Regions from separate parts of the Ensifer sp. Root142 genome, predicted to be linked through region 1. Evidence: predicted binding sites of a transcription regulator. Region 1 holds the regulator's gene; the other holds the start of a gene.
What was found. The regulator LexA, encoded in region 1, represses DNA repair genes until DNA is damaged. The targets are predictions, from matches to a motif close to TGTTCNNNNTGTGTTCNG.
Positions count from the first base shown of each region.

Region 2: recA (recombinase RecA) is a predicted target of LexA. The motif match lies at 7,090-7,107, and genes of this name have one in related genera.

Region 1 covers NZ_LMFK01000023.1:8,207-16,969, forward strand. Annotated here, with positions in the region: gene tmk (dTMP kinase) at 1-583, opposite strand, end outside; gene ASD52_RS21080 (D-alanyl-D-alanine carboxypeptidase family protein) at 664-1,824, opposite strand; gene ASD52_RS21085 (septal ring lytic transglycosylase RlpA family protein) at 1,885-2,916, opposite strand; tRNA gene ASD52_RS21090 (tRNA-Ser) at 3,193-3,282, shown strand; gene ASD52_RS21095 (DUF4242 domain-containing protein) at 3,956-4,246, shown strand; gene ASD52_RS39420 (hypothetical protein) at 4,424-4,567, shown strand; gene ASD52_RS21105 (hypothetical protein) at 5,065-5,352, shown strand; gene ASD52_RS21110 (hypothetical protein) at 5,411-5,650, opposite strand; gene lexA (transcriptional repressor LexA) at 5,831-6,547, shown strand; gene ASD52_RS21120 (hypothetical protein) at 6,767-7,099, opposite strand; gene ASD52_RS39425 (hypothetical protein) at 7,743-7,889, opposite strand; gene ASD52_RS21125 (GFA family protein) at 8,325-8,756, shown strand.
Region 2 covers NZ_LMFK01000044.1:122,466-131,228, forward strand. Annotated here, with positions in the region: gene ASD52_RS29155 (FUSC family protein) at 1-155, opposite strand, end outside; gene ASD52_RS29160 (NADP-dependent isocitrate dehydrogenase) at 423-1,637, shown strand; gene ASD52_RS29165 (AraC family transcriptional regulator) at 1,866-2,717, opposite strand; gene alaS (alanine--tRNA ligase) at 2,982-5,645, opposite strand; gene recA (recombinase RecA) at 5,875-6,963, opposite strand; gene ASD52_RS29180 (carbohydrate kinase family protein) at 7,203-8,150, shown strand; gene ASD52_RS29185 (pseudouridine-5'-phosphate glycosidase) at 8,182-8,763, shown strand, end outside.

The DNA.
Region 1 (8,763 bases):
ATTGCGTCGCATCGATAACCCGGCACCTGTCCGGATCCGCCCGTGCGATATCGAGGAAGGCCTCGCGGCGCTTTTCATGCGTCTCAAGCTCTTCCTTCTCGAAACGATCCGGGCTGTCATCGCCGGCGCGGCGTTGGGCGCGCTCGAGACCGATAGTCGCCGGCAGATCGAAAATCACGGTCCGGTCCGGGACTACGCCATTGATGGCAACCCGCTCCAGCGTCTCGACAAAGGCCGGCTCCAGATTGCCGGTGATGCCCTGGTAGACGCGCGACGAGTCCATGAAACGGTCGCAAAGCACGATCGTTCCCCCAGTCAGCGCCGGCCGGATGACCTCTTCGACATGATCGCTGCGCGCCGCAGCAAACAGAATGGCTTCCATTCGGACGCCGAAGGCTTCGGCCGCCCCCGAAAGCAGCACATGGCGCACCGCTTCGGCCCCGACCGATCCGCCCGGCTCGCGCGTCGTCAGCACCTTGTGGCCGAGCGCGCGCAGAGAATCGGCGAGCAGGCGCAACTGGGTCGATTTGCCGGCCCCTTCCCCGCCCTCGAATGTTACAAACAGACCTTTTGCCAGCGGCACAATGCTTTCCTATATCGGCATGCGATTTGGCTCTGTTTAGCCGATTGGCCCACCCGATGAAACCGCCAGAACCGGTTTTGTTACAGCCAGAAGAAGAAGAGTTCCTGCAGAGCGTCGAGCGCGCGGCTCGCCAGTGTCCCTTGGCCCACTGCTCCCGCCGTCTTGACCGGAACCTCGCGTAGCAGCTTTTCGCCGTTCCACAGTCGGACGACACCGACCTCGGCGCCGGCTTCCACGGGAGCGCGCAACGGCCATTTGTAGACGACACGGGCCGTCAGGCGTTCCGGGTTGTTGACCGGCAGCAGCACATCAACCGGCCCACCAGCGACAAGCGCGACATGGGAGGCCGCACCGCCGTAGATACTGGCCTCGCCGATCGCCTCGCCATCAGCAAAAATTCGCCGCTTTTCGAACGCCGTCATCGCCCAGTCAAGCACCTTGCGGCTTTCCTCCGTACGCTCCTTATCGGTATCGAGCCCGCCCATCGCGAGATAGACACGCCGGTCGCCACGCTGCATCGATGCGGCCAGCGAAAAACCGTAGCCTTCGGCAAAACCCGTGGCGACACCATCGACCCCGAGTTTGGCCGCGATCAACGGGTTCTTGTTGCGCTGAAGGATCTTGTTCCACTCGAACTCAGGCTGGGCGTAGAGCCGATAGAGATCGGGGTGCGCCTCGTGCAGATGACGGGTCAGCGTCACCAGTTCGGTCATAGTGATCCGGTTCTGGGGATCCGGCAGACCTGTGGCGTTACCGAACGTGGCGATAGGCATGCCGAGTTCGCGAGCGCGGGCCGTCATCTTTTCGGCAAAGGCGGTTTCGCTACCGGCCATCCCCTCTCCGAGGATGATGCAGGCATCATTGGCAAGCTGAACGGCCACCCCTTGCAACAGATCGGCCACGCGAATGCGCGACTTCAGCGCAGCAAACATCGTCGAAGTGCCGGATGGGGCGCCGCCCGTGCGCCACGCGTGTTCGGAAACGTCGAAGGCCGTTTCGGCCGAAAGCTCACCCTTGGCGATGGCCTCGGCCACCACTTCCATCGTCATCAACTTGGCAAGAGAGGCGGGCGGAACCGGTTCGTTCTCGGCGCGGGAAAACAGAACGGTGCCGGTTTCGGCATCCACCAGCAGGATCTGCTTTGCCTTGGTGTCAAACGCCACCGGCGGCGTCTGAGCCGCTGCCGCACTCGCGAGCAACGCCGCAAGGCCGAACGTGACCGTAAGCATCATCAAGCGCATGGGAAACTCCGGTTTCCCATTGGGCATAGCAGCGTCATCAGAATGGTACAACGCCCCAGGTTACCTGAGCGAACCGGTTCTGCCTTGGCGCTTCGCATGGGCAACGATGGATTCAGGCGTAAGCGGATTGGTCTCGACCATGATCGCTTCAAACGGCGATTCCGCATCGCTTACCCGCACTTCCACATAGGCGGCCGCATAGGCCATGTTGCCGTCAGGCATCGGAATGTATTCCGGTCGCTCGCGCGGGATCGGCCCGATTTCCGGAAGCATGACGAACTCGCTCAGCGACGGCGGTGCTGCAAATTGCGGGACAGGTGCAGCCAACGCCGTTACCGTACCGGCGGTATCAAGGGACGATTTCGGCGGAATGACCAGCGTTCCCAACTGGTTGCGCATCGGCTCATTCGAGGCGACCATCACGCCGGTTGCGATCTGGCCCTCCGGCATGACGCCCGGACTGCGGTCGCCCTTCGTGACATAGGACGCCATGAGATAGGGCATGTCGTTGCCTTCAAGCGGTGCGCGGCCGACATATTGCACCCGAACCTTGGCACTGCCCTTCTGCTTGATATCGAGCAAATCGGCTGTCTTCGACGAAACGTCGATGATGCGGCCATATTCATAGGGACCGCGATCGTTCACACGAACGATGACGGAAGTGCCGTTTTCGGTGTTGGTGACACGCGCATAGCTCGGCAGCGGAAAGGTCGGATGCGCGGCGGACAGATGAAGCTTGTCGTAGACTTCGCCATTGGCCGTCAGGCGACCATGAAAGGCCGAGCCGTACCAGGACGCGACACCGGTCTTGTTGTAACCGAAATCTTCCTTCGGCTGGTACCACTTGCCCTTGACCTGATAGGCTTTGCCGACCTGAAAGCGGCCGCCGCCCTTCGGAATATTCTTGCCGGTAGCGACACGGGGGCTCGCCTTCACGCCATAAACGGACTCAGCAAAGTATTCTTTGCTTCTCGACTTGCTCTTCTTGATACTGGACGTCGATCCGCAAGCCGCAAGCGTTGCGCAAAGCACAGGGACCGCCGCAAGGCGCAGTCCCTTGATCAGATATGCCGCATTTTTACTGGATGTCATCTGTCCCACAACATCATTCGAATAAGCCGTACTCGAAACCTTCCACTCGTGCCCCCAGCGGAAATCTCGGCGTCCCGAAACGGAACAGTCGATTAATCATGACAGCAACAAGGCAAAATTGCGAACCGACGAATGGCTGACGGCTCGAAATCTCCAGTTATGGTTTACGAATGGTTACCCGGACAAAATGGGCAGCGGATGCGCCAAGAAAATCTTTCCGCCCACGCATGTTAAATCTTGCAAAGCAGCAAGGCTTCGCGCAATAACGCCCTGCCCGGAGGAGTGGCCGAGCGGTTTAAGGCACCGGTCTTGAAAACCGGCGTGCGTGAAAGCGCACCGTGGGTTCGAATCCCACCTCCTCCGCCATGGCTGTCTCATTTTTCGCCACCCATTATTGCGCTCGGTCGCCAAGTGAATGCTTTGGCGGCGAACGCATACAAGTTTTGCGAGTATTCCCCGATCATAGCCGCAGCATTGACGGCGCTTGCAAGGCGGTGGCTCGACCCGCTTGCCATCCCAGATAATTTGAGGGAAAGTCTGATTCCGGCCCATCGAGCCCTGGGCGATCTCCCAGAACTAGAGAAAACCATGCCTCTTAAATATTTGACGACAGCCGCTTTTCTCGCGCTTCTTGCACTTGCCGGATGCGCAAGCACCGGCGGCAGCAACACGACCTATGCGCAGTGGCAAGGTCCAACACCTGTACCCGATCCGTCTGCGGCGAGTCCCGGCGGTTTCCGGCTCAGCTACTAACTTGCGCTAGTATACGCGTGTCGGACGGAGCGCATCGCGCGCTCCCATCCCCGGCCGCGCGATTTCAGTCGCATAGAGCTATTGGCCGCGAGATATTGTGATCGCGGGGCGATACAGGCGCCCATCGTTTGATCGGACGCCAGTCCCGGTGGAGCCCCTTCCGCTGCTTGATCCTATACTTCCAGGGAAATCGTCGTGAATCGCCGCATCACCGGTGGAAAGTATTGACTTCAATTATATTAGATATTCTTGATATTCAGTCCTCCAACAACCGAGGAACTGAACGATGCCCACCTACATCATTGAACGCGACGTCCCAGGGGCCGACAAGCTCAACCAGGACGACCTTTGCGCATTATCGGCAAAATCCAATGCTGTCGTCGCCGATCTTGGCGTACCATATACATGGATCACCAGTTATGTCGCCGGCGACAAGATTTACTGCGTCCACGAGGCATCAAGCGCCGACGTCATTCGCGAACATTCGGAACGCGCCGGATTTCCGGCGAACAAGATAACCGAAGTTGCTGCCGTCATAGGGCCTGCGACAGCATCCCAGGGGCGCAACGGTAAGTGACCGAAGCGACGTTATCATCGCAGTGCCCGGACACCGGGCACGAATGCGCGACGCAACGCCGGCAAAACAGTGATCCACCGGCACCGTCATTGACTTACGGCGGTATCAATGCAGGCTGGTTTGCCGGCATTCGGCGCCCATGCAGGGTTCCCCGGCACACCTTCCAAGGAGACGATCATGGCAAAAGGTCAAGTGCGAAGTAACCGCGAGGTTAGAAAGCCAAAGAAGGACAAGACTGTCAAAGCCGCCGTTGTGACGGAAGGCTCACAGGTGAAGCTGGCCGGCAGCAGTTTCTCCCTGGGCAAGAAAGACAAGAAGTAAGACGGTCGGCTTTAACCTCTCGAACTAACGACACGAGAGAGATATCCGTCAGTGGCCAGTCGAACTGGGGTGCGCAACGTCTCCGCGACATCCCGGCGCGACTGGTCGAGCACCCGCGGTCAGATGCCGGTTTCGTAGCGCGTTTGAACATCGTATGTATTTGGCTGGAGATGCGAAGATCGCTACAGGCGGATGCCGCTGGCCACTCGCACTCCATTACGGCGTCCAACATCATCGGAAGCATTTGCGGCGGGTATTGTTGATCAGCTGCCAGCGCCACGCTTTGAGGCGGGCGCCGGAAAATCGAAAACGCCAACGCACCTCACGCCAATCTTTGTGCCTTCATTGCCACAGCTTGAGCACCAGTGCTCGCCTTTCGCAAAGAACTGTTGAACACGGCACAGTGCCCGGCATGCTTGCTGGACTTCGGAACGAAAGCACGGTTCACATCGTTAACCAAACCATCGCCGCCACCTCTGATCTAGTGGACGTTCACCGTGCTTGCAGCCTTGCTTATCGCCTCGATTATCGCATCGCCTAACATCGCCCTCAGCGCTGCCACGGTCGACGACCTGCAAGCCGACTTCGAAACGGCCGTGCCCTGCCAGCAGATAGACGGCCGGAACGTTTGGAAGGGAACGATCGCCTACTACATCCAGTCCTTCGTCTATCAAGGCGACACGCCGGTCGCGACCGAAGCGGCCGACGCTGTGCTGCCGGAGGACAACTCCGCGGAAACCGTCAAGGAATTCGAGGACGCCTGCTCCGCGACGCAGCCGGCCTGATTCAGGCCTCCTCTAGCAGATCGCCCATCGATATTTCTGCTGATCCCTTGATGGCAGGCTATTTCCACTGCGTCCCATCGGCCGCGGCGCAACCGTGCGGCGGGTGTCCGTTGCCAAATGTCAGCTTCAGCCGGTCACAACCCCATTGATTGAGCGGCCCGGGCATCGCCGCATTCAACGCGATACCAACTTCGTCAAACGGGCTCTGCTTGTTATCCACGTATTGATACCAGCGAAACCCAAGGATCGCGGTCGCGGCGACAACGATGGTCAGCAAGATTTGAATCAGCTTCGTCATTAAACCCTCATTCCATAAACGGAAGGAGGCATATCAGCCTCGCGCGGCGCGTGCAGCGACGAGTTGGTCAATCTGCGCTTGATTGAACCAACATTCACAGAATTTTAGGCACTTGCGGAACACATATGGAACAGATAGTGTCTGTTCTTGATTTGTTTCACGCCTCTGGAGCGACTTGCCATGCTGACCCGCAAGCAACAGGAATTGCTTCTTTTCATCCATGAACGAATGAAGGAGTCCGGTGTACCGCCGTCCTTCGACGAGATGAAGGATGCACTCGACCTGGCATCCAAGTCGGGTATTCACCGGCTGATCACAGCGCTCGAGGAACGCGGCTTCATACGCCGGCTTCCCAACCGCGCCCGAGCGCTCGAAGTCATCAAACTGCCGGAAGCCTATGCTGCGAGCGCGCAGCCCCGTCGCGGGTTTTCGCCGAGCGTCATCGAGGGTAGCCTTGGCAAACCGCCCGCCCCTGCCCCCGCGGCGAAAACGCTGCCGGTTGCCGACAACAGCTCCGTGTCGGTTCCAGTGATGGGCCGCATTGCCGCCGGCGTGCCGATCTCGGCGATACAGAACAACACCCACGACATTACCGTGCCGCTCGATATGATCGGCAGCGGCGAGCACTACGCCCTTGAAGTGAAGGGTGATTCGATGATCGAGGCCGGCATTTTCGATGGCGATACGGTGATCATCCGCAATGCCACCACGGCCAATCCCGGCGATATCATCGTGGCACTAGTCGATGACGAGGAAGCAACGTTGAAACGCTTCCGGCGCAAGGGCGCTTCAATTGCTCTAGAGGCCGCCAACCCGGCCTATGAGACGCGCATCTTCGGGCCTGACCGGGTCAAGATTCAGGGCAAGCTCGTCGGCTTGATCCGCCGCTACCACTAAGCCCGTCTCACGCCAGCGCAATTCGAGGAAAAGTGCGGAGCGGTTTTCCGCCAGGAAATGCGTAAAAACAAATAGATAGAGCGCCTAGTGACTCCGTTTAAACCGGAAACGCTCTAGCCGCCTTCATGCCGGCCAGCCGCTCTCTTACTTCAACGTCTCGCCACATAGGGTAGCGAGACGGAGATTTTCGGATCGAGTGTTTTTCACGCTCGACGGATTTTACTCGTGAATCGAGTACTCGCCCAACTCGCAGAGATCCTGCTTGTCTTCAGTCGTGTCGAGACCGGAACCTTCTTCGAATTCAAAGCGCATGTCGTATTTGCAGACATCACGTCCGTCGGCGATGGTAATTTCCATGCTTTCGCCCGGATTAAGCACCTGCCGCCCGAAGACGTCGTCTTCCCACTGATCAACACCGACCGGCGATGTGTAGAAGTTCGTCAAAACGGCATTCGTCTTGTTCTTAAGCTGAAAGACGAGATCCTCAGCGCTTGCGGTGGCCGTCGTTACGGCAAGAATGGCAAGAGCAGTCAGGGCGATCTTATATTTCATTTTATGTCTTTTCCTCCATTGTTGGCTTTGTTTGACACTACCTATACGGGTCGCGCTGTTGGGATATTCATTCCCAGTTCTGTCTAGAGACAATATTTTCAGCACTGACAATAGTGACCGAATCACCATTTCGGGGCGCGTCCTCGCAAGGCCATGTCGTTGGCGACTGCGGACGTTCGCAAACTGGCGGGCAAGCGCAGCCCGGTCGAATTGCGCTTTGAAAACAGTGGTTGGCTGCGATGCGGGCAGCCTCGCTGCGCGTGTTGGACGCGCCGCATTGGCCCATGTTCCTTGCCCCCCGAAAACCGTACCTGCGTGCCGGCAGCATGTCCTTTGCGCAGGCACGCACAGCGTTTCACTTTCGACAATCGGGCTGCTATTGACGGAGAACCGCTTTAGCCAATCGCGCAGGCGCTGGGTGACTTGTTGCTTTCATCGTGCGAGGGGCTGAATCACGCGCTCGCCCGCCCTATCTACGTCACACTTTCGTTGACGCTCGCAACGAGCACGCGGCCGCTTACGCCACCGATGGCCGGTATTTCGACCGCCTTCGGATCTGCGTTCGCCTTGAACCTCGCGTGGGGCGTCGACCGCCAGCGGCATTCGCCGCTGCCAAACCTGTTGAGCGTGTGGCCGATGGCGCTCAATTCTCCTGAACGGAAACCCCGTCCTGGCCAATCTTGATCTCTACGCCGGTCGGTTTTGTTTCCTCGCGGTAGACATAGGCGCCGAGACCAATGACGGCGACGGCGAGCATGGCAATGATCAGATAGAGCCCATTACGGTTCATTCAGCAATTCCTCGCTTGGGTACGGTATGGGTAACTAGGTTCGTACCCAAGAAAGGCAACGGTGCGACGCGGACTGTTCGCTCCTCGCGCGGATGATGCAGGACGGATGCGAACGGCCGTAGGCTTTTTCTCCGCACGATCCGTTGGCCGAGCGCTCTTGCGACGCATCGGCTCGGGCCGCGGAACGTCCCCGACGTGGAGCACGAAAGCGTGCTGGCGCACGTATCGGGCACTTGGTCTGAATATGTGCCCGATGCGCGACGAGACGCCTCGTACCCCGCGCCTGAGCCCAATCGGCTGATGGCCCTACAACGAACGGCCTCAACGGGAGTGCGGTCCTCTGGATTGAGACTGCCCCCGAATGCGCTTGAGCACAAGCAACCCACCTCATAAGAAAGCTCATCAAATGCGCTTCAAAATCAGATGGATGATTGGATGAATCTCGATGTTCAGAACCTTGACGGAGCCTGCCACTGCGGAACGGTTCGCTTCAATGTGAAACTGAAGAGCGGCCTCCGCACCGCCCGCCGTTGCACTTGCTCCTATTGCCAGTTGAAGGGCGCGGTTGCCGTCTCTGCCGCCAAGGACGGGGTCACGGTTCTCTCCGGCGGCGAGGCACTCACCAAATATCAGTTCAACACGAAGGCTGCAGAGCATTACTTCTGCTCGAAGTGCGGCATCTACACATTCCACAAGCCGCGCGCGAACCCGGATTTCTACGGCGTCAACGCCGCGTGCCTTGAAGGCATAAGCCCATTCGATTTCGAGGAGCTACCGGTGAACGACGGCATCAACCACCCGATGGACACGAAGGGATCGACCGGCCCAAGGCTCGCAGGAACGCTCAAGTTTATCCCGGCGGAGTGACGACAGG
Region 2 (8,763 bases), on a different contig from region 1:
GCTGCCGGCGGCAATGGCGCCACGAGATAGTGGAAGGCCATCAGCAGGCAAACCGACGAAACGATCGTCGCGGTGATGCGCGTCGCCTGGCGCAGCCGGGAAAAGGCAGGATCATTGGCGAGAAGCCAGTCGCGCACGCGGGAGCGAATTTCCATCGGATGCCTTTTGCCTGCTACGGTGACCATCGACGCGTCACCGCTTCTTCTTGATTAACGCTGCCTCCGATCTTTTCAAGGCGCAGGCCGGCTTAAACCAGTCCAAAACCCATCCTCGGCCCCTGCCCGCCGGTCGATCGAGTCTCCACCCAAAGTTTCAGCCAAGCATGCTTTGCCTTGCCGTTTCACAATGCTATAGGGCTCTGGATTTTTCTAAAGAGGAAGGGACATCGCTCCCGTTGTCCCGCTAAGCTACGAGGCATATTCATGGCAAAGATCAAGGTCGCCAATCCGGTCGTCGAACTCGACGGCGATGAGATGACCCGCATCATCTGGCAGTTCATCAAGGACAAGCTGATCCATCCCTACCTCGACGTCGATCTTGAGTATTATGACCTCGGCATGGAAAACCGCGACGCCACCGACGACCAGGTGACGATCGATGCAGCCAACGCCATCAAGAAGCACGGCGTCGGCGTCAAGTGCGCCACGATCACCCCGGACGAAGCCCGCGTCGAAGAATTCAAGCTCAAGAAGATGTGGAAGTCGCCGAACGGCACCATCCGCAACATCCTCGGCGGAGTCATCTTCCGCGAGCCGATCATCTGCAAGAACGTGCCTCGTCTGGTTCCGGGCTGGACCAAGCCGATCATCGTCGGCCGTCACGCCTTCGGCGACCAGTACCGCGCCACCGACTTCAAGTTCCCCGGCAAGGGCAAGCTGACGATGAAGTTCGTCGGCGAAGACGGCAAGGAAATCGAATACGACGTCTTCGACGCACCGTCGGCCGGTGTTGCCATGGGCATGTACAACCTCGACGATTCGATCACCGAATTCGCCCGCGCTTCGTTCAACTACGGCATCCAGCGTAAGGTTCCGGTCTACCTCTCGACCAAGAACACCATCCTCAAGGTCTATGACGGCCGCTTCAAGGACATCTTCCAGAAGGTCTTCGAGGAAGAATTCGCCGAGAAGTTCAAGGAACTGAAGATCTGGTACGAACACCGCCTGATCGACGACATGGTCGCTTCGGCGCTGAAGTGGTCCGGCGGCTACGTCTGGGCGTGCAAGAACTACGACGGCGACGTCCAGTCCGACATCGTGGCTCAGGGCTTCGGCTCGCTCGGCCTGATGACCTCGGTTCTGATGACGCCGGACGGCAAGACGGTCGAAGCAGAAGCGGCCCACGGCACCGTGACCCGTCACTACCGCCAGCACGAGAAGGGCGAAGAGACCTCGACCAACTCGATCGCTTCGATCTTCGCCTGGACCCGTGGCCTTGCCCATCGTGCCAAGCTCGACGGCAATGCCGAACTCGCCCGCTTCTCCGAAACACTGGAAAAGGTCTGCGTCGATACCGTCGAAGCCGGCTTCATGACCAAGGACCTGGCGCTCCTGATCGGCCCCGACCAGCCGTGGCTCTCGACCACCGGCTTCCTCGACAAGATCGACGAGAACCTGAAGAAGGCAATGGCTGCCTGATCGGCACACGCCATCGACCCGAATGCGAAACCCGGCCTTGTGCCGGGTTTCTTTTTGGTTGGATAGCCGCAGTTCCAAGAACCTCTGGCGACCCATTCCCTCTGTCATGCTCGGGCTTGACCCGAGCATCCAGGCCAAGCCTCTTGAGCCCAAGGACATCTGTGCGTTGGCGACGGCTCAGGTGGATCCTCGGGGCAAGCCCGAGGATGACGAGAGAAGTCGAGCGGGTCATTTCAGCGGCAGATAGATCTCGCTCAAGAGCTCGGTCGGCGGCACGTCGCGCGGATTGTTGAGATACTTCTCGAACATCAGGCTGTCGCGCACCTCGCGGCCGGATTGCGGCAGCCACGTGCCGTAAAGCCATTGATAGGCCAAGGGCATGTCCGCATAGGGGCCTTTGTGGCGCAGAACGGCATAGCGTCCGCCCTCGAGCGTCTGGGGTGTCAGCGGTGCATCGGCAGGCAGGGTCTCCTTGGCGGTGACGCAGGCAAAGGAGCGCAGCCTGTCCGCCGGCACCAGTTCCGGATCATCCAGATAGATGCCGATCATCTCCATGTCCGGACGATAAAGATTGCGCGAAATCAGTGTGCCGTAGAGCGTCTCGAATGCCTTGCCGATGCCCATATAAGAGCCGGAGTGGGCGACGCCGACGAGATCGAAGCCGTCGATCTCCTTGAGGGTGACTTCATACATATCCGCAATTCCTTCCGATGAAGCGGTTTCGAAGGTTTTGTGGCTGCCCTCCCTCCGATACCGCGCCGGCGGCAGTCCATAGACGGCCTTGAAGGTGCGGTTGAAGGATTGAATATTGGGGTAGCCAGAGCGCTGCGCGATCGCTTCGACAGGAAGATCGGACTGCACGAGATCGGCGGCGGCCTTCTGCAGCCGTAGCCGCTTGACCGTTGCCGCCAACGTCTCGCCGTGGACGGCCCTGTAGATTCGGTGCCAGTGGTGTGGCGACAGGCAGGCGATTTCAGCGAGACGGTCGAGATCCAGCTCCTCGTTGAGATGGCCGTAAATGTAGTCGCTCACCCTGTGCAGCCGTCTTTCGTAGCTTGCCCAGGTCGCCCGCTCGTCCATGTCTAGCCCTTCGCGCTTTGCTCACGGATCGGTAGACCATAGACGACTTTGACAAATCCTGCGGAGTTTTGCGGCGAGCATGCAGAGGGGGCAATCGCAATCACAAAAAAGGACGCCCGAAACCGGCGCCCTTTTCAATTTCACGTTTCTGCGCCTACAGCGCCGCGCATCAAGTATGACGCGCAAATGGCACTGTAACACCTTAAACTTGCTGCATAATTTTATCCTCCAATCGCATCCGATTTGAGGAATTATGCAGTGTCCTTAGCCGGCCAATGCAACGGCAACGGCCTCGATCGCGTCGGCTGCCTTCTCGCCGTCAGGGCCGCCGGCCTGCGCCATATCAGGGCGGCCGCCGCCGCCCTTGCCGCCAAGGGCGGCCGAGGCGATACGCACGAGATCGACTGCGCTGACCTTGGAAGTCAGATCGTCGGTGACAGCCACGACTGCGCTTGCCTTGCCATCGCCGGAAACGCCGACGAAGGCGACGACGCCGGAGCCGAGGCTCTTCTTGCCGTCATCGGCCAGGCTCTTCAGATCCTTTGGTTCGACACCGGAAACGACCTTGCCGAGGAAACGCATGCCGGCGATGTCGCGCGCGGCATCGGTCGATCCGGCCTGACCGCCGCCACCGAGCGCCAGCTTCTTCTTGGCTTCCGTCAGTTCGCGCTCCAGCTTGCGGCGCTCGTCGAGCAGTGCCTCGACGCGGCCGAGCACGTCGCCCGGCTGAACCTTGAGCGTGTTGGCAAGCGTCTTCACCCGCTCGTCCTGCTCGTTGAGATAGGCACGGGCTGCCTCGCCCGTCAGCGCCTCGACGCGGCGCACGCCGGCGCCAACGGCACTTTCGGAAACGACGCGCACCAGACCGATGTCGCCGGTTGCCGAAACGTGGGTGCCGCCGCAGAGTTCGACCGAATAGGCACGGTTGGCCTTGGAGCCGTGAATGCCCTGCCCCATGGACACGACCCGCACTTCGTCACCGTATTTCTCGCCAAAGAGCGCCATGGCGCCTTCGGCAATCGCATCGTCGACGCTCATCAGGCGCGTGGTGACCGGCGTATTCTGAACGATGATCTCGTTTGCCATCTCCTCGACGATCTTCAGCTCCTCGGCCGTCATCGGCTTCGGATGCGATACGTCGAAGCGCAGGCGCTCGGGCGCAACCAGCGAGCCCTTCTGCGCCACATGGGTGCCGAGCACCTCGCGAAGCGCCTCATGCAGCAGATGGGTGGCCGAATGGTTGGCGCGAAGGCGCGAACGGCGGGCATGATCGACTTCGAGCTGGGCCGCGTCGCCGGTCTTGATCGTGCCTTCGGCAACGACGCCGAAATGAACGAACAGGCCCTCGCCGCGCTTCTGCGTGTCGGTCACAACAAGCTTGCCGCCGTCGGTGGTGATCGTCCCCGTATCGCCCATCTGTCCACCCGATTCGCCGTAGAACGGCGTCTGGTTGAGGACGATCTGGACGGTTTCACCCTTGGTGGCCGACTGAGCGACAGCGCCATCGCGCAAGATCGCCTGGACGACGCCTTCGGCAACTTCCGTATCGTAACCGAGGAACTCGGTCGCGCCGTGCTTTTCGCGCAGCTCGAACCAGATGGTTTCGGTTGCCGCTTCGCCGGAGCCTGCCCAATTGGCGCGGGCTTCGGCCTTCTGCCGCTCCATGGCGGTCGTAAAGGCGTCGGTGTCGACGCTGATGCCCTTGGCGCGCAGCGCATCCTGGGTCAGGTCGAGGGGGAAGCCGTAGGTATCGTAGAGCTTGAAGGCGGTTTCGCCATTGAACTGATCGCCTTCGGAAAGGTCGGCCGAGGCTTCGGACAGGAGGTTCAAGCCACGCTCCAGCGTCTTGCGGAAGCGGGTTTCCTCGAGCTTCAGCGTCTCCGAGATCAGCGCCTCGGCGCGCATCAGTTCCGGATAGGCGCGGCCCATCTGGCCGACGAGCGCCGGCAGCAGCTTCCACATCAAGGGATCGCGGGCACCGAGCAGCTGCGCGTGGCGCATGGCGCGGCGCATGATACGGCGCAGCACATAACCACGGCCCTCGTTCGACGGCAGCACGCCATCGGCGATCAGGAAGGCGGACGAACGCAGGTGGTCGGCAATGACGCGATGGCTGGCGCGCTGGTCGCCTTCGGCCTTGACGCCGGTTGCTTCTTCAGACGCGGCAATCAATGCGCGGAAGAGATCGATTTCGTAGTTGTCGTGCTGGCCCTGCAGCACGGCTGCCAGGCGCTCGAGGCCCATGCCGGTGTCGATCGACGGACGCGGCAGGTTGACGCGCTCTTCCTTGGTGATCTGCTCGTACTGCATGAAGACGAGGTTCCAGATCTCGATGAAGCGGTCGCCGTCCTCATCGGCAGAACCAGGAGGCCCGCCCCAGATCTTGTCGCCGTGGTCGTAAAAGATTTCCGAGCAAGGACCGCAAGGGCCGGTATCGCCCATGGCCCAGAAATTGTCGCTGGTCGGGATGCGGATGATGCGGTCGTCGGAAAGGCCGGCGATCTTTTTCCAAAGGCCAAAGGCTTCGTCGTCGGTGTGATAGACCGTGACCAGCAGGCGCTTGGCGTCGAGGCCATATTCCCTGGTGATCAGGTTCCAGGCAAGCTCGATAGCGTTTTCCTTGAAGTAATCGCCAAAGGAGAAATTGCCGAGCATCTCGAAGAAGGTGTGGTGGCGCGCGGTGTAGCCGACATTGTCGAGGTCGTTGTGCTTGCCGCCGGCGCGCACGCATTTCTGCGCCGTCACGGCCGTCGAATAGGGACGCTGCTCAAGCCCGGTGAAGACGTTCTTGAACTGGACCATGCCGGCATTGGTGAACATCAGCGTCGGGTCGTTGCGCGGTACCAACGGGCTCGACGACACCACCTCATGACCATTCCTGCGGAAATAGTCGAGAAACGTCGACCGGATTTCATTCACGCCGCTCATCTTGCGTCCTATCTGTGCACCAATTCAGGCCCAGGCCCCGGCATCTGCCGCGCCACTCGCCGTTATCCTTCGACCCCGCGGCCATCGCTGACGGCTGCGCCCTCCAACGCCCTCGGTCGCCGGAACCACAGGCTTTTATCGTTCGCGTATCATGCTGTCCAGACGGCAGCAAAAAACCGGCCGCCGATGAAGGCGACCGGTTTTGAAAGCTTGAAGCTCGGCTCGCTGCTTATGCTTCGGCAGCGTCGTCGCCGTCGTCGGGTTCCGGACCACCATTCTCGAGGAACCGGTCGGCGATCAGGCCGGCGTTCTGACGCAGAGCCGTCTCGATCTCGCGCGACAGGTCCGGATTGTCCCTGAGGAACGACTTGGCGTTCTCGCGACCCTGGCCGAGGCGCTGGCTGTTATAGGAGAACCAGGCACCGGACTTCTCGACGATACCAGCCTTGACGCCGAGATCGACGAGTTCGCCGGTCTTCGAGACGCCTTCGCCATACATGATGTCGAATTCGACCTGCTTGAAGGGAGGCGCCATCTTGTTCTTGACGACCTTGACGCGCGTCTGGTTGCCGACGACTTCTTCGCGCTCCTTGACGGAACCGATACGGCGGATGTCGAGGCGAACGGAGGCGTAGAACTTCAGCGCATTGCCGCCCGTCGTCGTTTCCGGCGAACCGAACATGACGCCGATCTTCATGCGGATCTGGTTGATGAAGACCACCATGCAGTTCGACTTCGAGATCGAGGCGGTCAACTTGCGCAGCGCCTGGCTCATCAGACGGGCCTGCATGCCCGGCAGGCTGTCGCCCATTTCGCCTTCGATTTCGGCGCGCGGCACGAGCGCTGCGACGGAGTCGATGACGAGAACGTCGATCGCCCCGGAGCGTACCAGCGTATCGGTGATTTCGAGCGCCTGTTCGCCGGTATCGGGCTGCGAGATCAGCAGGTTTTCGAGATCGACGCCCAGCTTGCGCGCATAAACCGGGTCGAGTGCGTGTTCGGCGTCGACGAAGGCGCAGATGCCGCCCTTCTTCTGTGCTTCTGCGATGGTCTGCAGCGCCAGCGTCGTCTTGCCCGAGCTTTCCGGACCATAGATTTCGACGATGCGGCCCTTCGGCAAGCCACCAATGCCGAGTGCGATGTCCAGGCTGAGAGAGCCGGTCGAAACCGTCTCGATCTCGATGATGCTGTCCTTCCCACCGAGCTTCATGATCGATCCCTTGCCGAACGACCGTTCGATCTGGGAAAGTGCCGCTTCAAGTGCCTTGCTTTTATCCACCGATTTGTCCTCTACGAGCCGCAAAGAGTTTTGTGCCATTTGGTCCACCTTTAGGTTATTGAAGCTACCGAGGCAATGAAGCCGCCGCACGAGTTTTTGTACATGTTTTGTTCCGTTTTTGCAAGAGCAGGACAAGACATTGAAAAATAGGAATTATTCGGATTGTGTTCGATTCATGTTCACGCTTTGCTGCGTAATTTTTTTGGCAGCGCCAGGCGCACCCTGAGACGATGAACCCTCCCGATCCGATTCGGCCGATAGACAGCAGAGGAACATTCATGAAGGAAGGCGAAATCGCCGTCTTCGGCGGCGCTCATATCGATCGGCGCGGCCGCATCTCGGGCACGACCGCACCCGGTTCGAGCAACCCCGGCACCTGGTTCGAAGAGGCAGGTGGCGGCGGCTTCAACGCTGCGCGCAACCTGGCACGACTGGGTCATAGCGTCCGGATGATCAGCACGCGCGGTGGTGACGCTGCTGGCGACATCGTGACGGCGGCCGCAGCGGCTGCCGGCGTCATCGACAATCCCCTCACCTTTCTCGACCGCCAGACGCCGAGCTACACTGCGATCATTGAAAATGACGGCAACCTGGTGATCGCCCTTGCCGACATGGATCTCTACCGGATGTTCTCGCCGCGCCAGTTGCAGCGGCGCGCATTGCGCGATGCCATCGCCGACAGCCGGCTGGTGCTGACCGATGCGAACCTGCCCGAAGAAACCATCGCCGCCCTCGTAGCGGCGGCGTCGACGGATGGGCGCATTGTCGCCGGTATCGCCGTATCGCCGGCAAAGGTGATCCGATTCCAGCCGAGCCTGGTCAGGCTCAGCTTCCTGTTCATGAACGAGGCCGAGGCGCGGGCGCTCACCGGCAAGGATGCGGCGGATGCTGAGGGTTGGCCGCCGCTTTTGCGCGCCGCCGGGCTCAATGGCGGCGTCGTTACCCGAGGCGGCAGAGCGGTCGTCGCCTTCGATCGCGAAACCGTCTGCGTCGCGACGCCGCCGGCCCTGCCGGAGCTCGCCGATGTTACCGGCGCCGGCGATGCCCTGGCATCAGGCTTCCTCACCGCCCGTCTTGCCGGCCATGATCTGTCGGAATGCCTGCGGCGCGGCATTGCCGCCGCCGGCATTACGCTTCGCTCTCCCTTGGCCGCCTCGGAACAAATGTCGCAGGCCAACCTCGAACAGGCACTGGCCCTTGTGCCGGCACCTCAAATGCTGGCATGAACGCCGCCAGCCGAACTCCCAAGGAAAAACCATGACCAAACCCGCTTCCCCCTTCCTGCCGATGGAATATTCCGACGAGGTTGCAGCCGCCAAGGCACGCGGCGCGCCGATCGTGGCACTGGAATCGACGATCATCACCCATGGCATGCCCTATCCGGGCAACCTCAACATGGCCCGCAGCGTCGAAGCGATCATCCGCGACCAGGGTGCCGTTCCGGCGACGATCGCCGTCATTCACGGCGTTCTGCATATCGGCCTTGACGATGCGAAGCTGGAAGAGCTGGCCAAGACCGAAGGCGCGATGAAGGTATCGCGCGCCGATCTCGCCTTTGCCATCGCCGAGCGCCGCACCGGCGCGACGACCGTTGCCGCCACCATGATCGCCGCTGCCCGCGCCGGCATCCGCGTCTTTGCGACCGGCGGCATCGGCGGCGTGCACCGCGGCGCCGAGCTGAGCTTCGACATCTCCGCCGACCTCGACGAACTGGCACGCACGGCCGTCATCGTCGTTTGCGCCGGCGCGAAAGCCATCCTCGACATTCCGAAGACGCTCGAGGTCCTCGAAACCCGCGGCGTGCCTGTTGTGACCTATGACAGCGACGTGTTCCCGGCC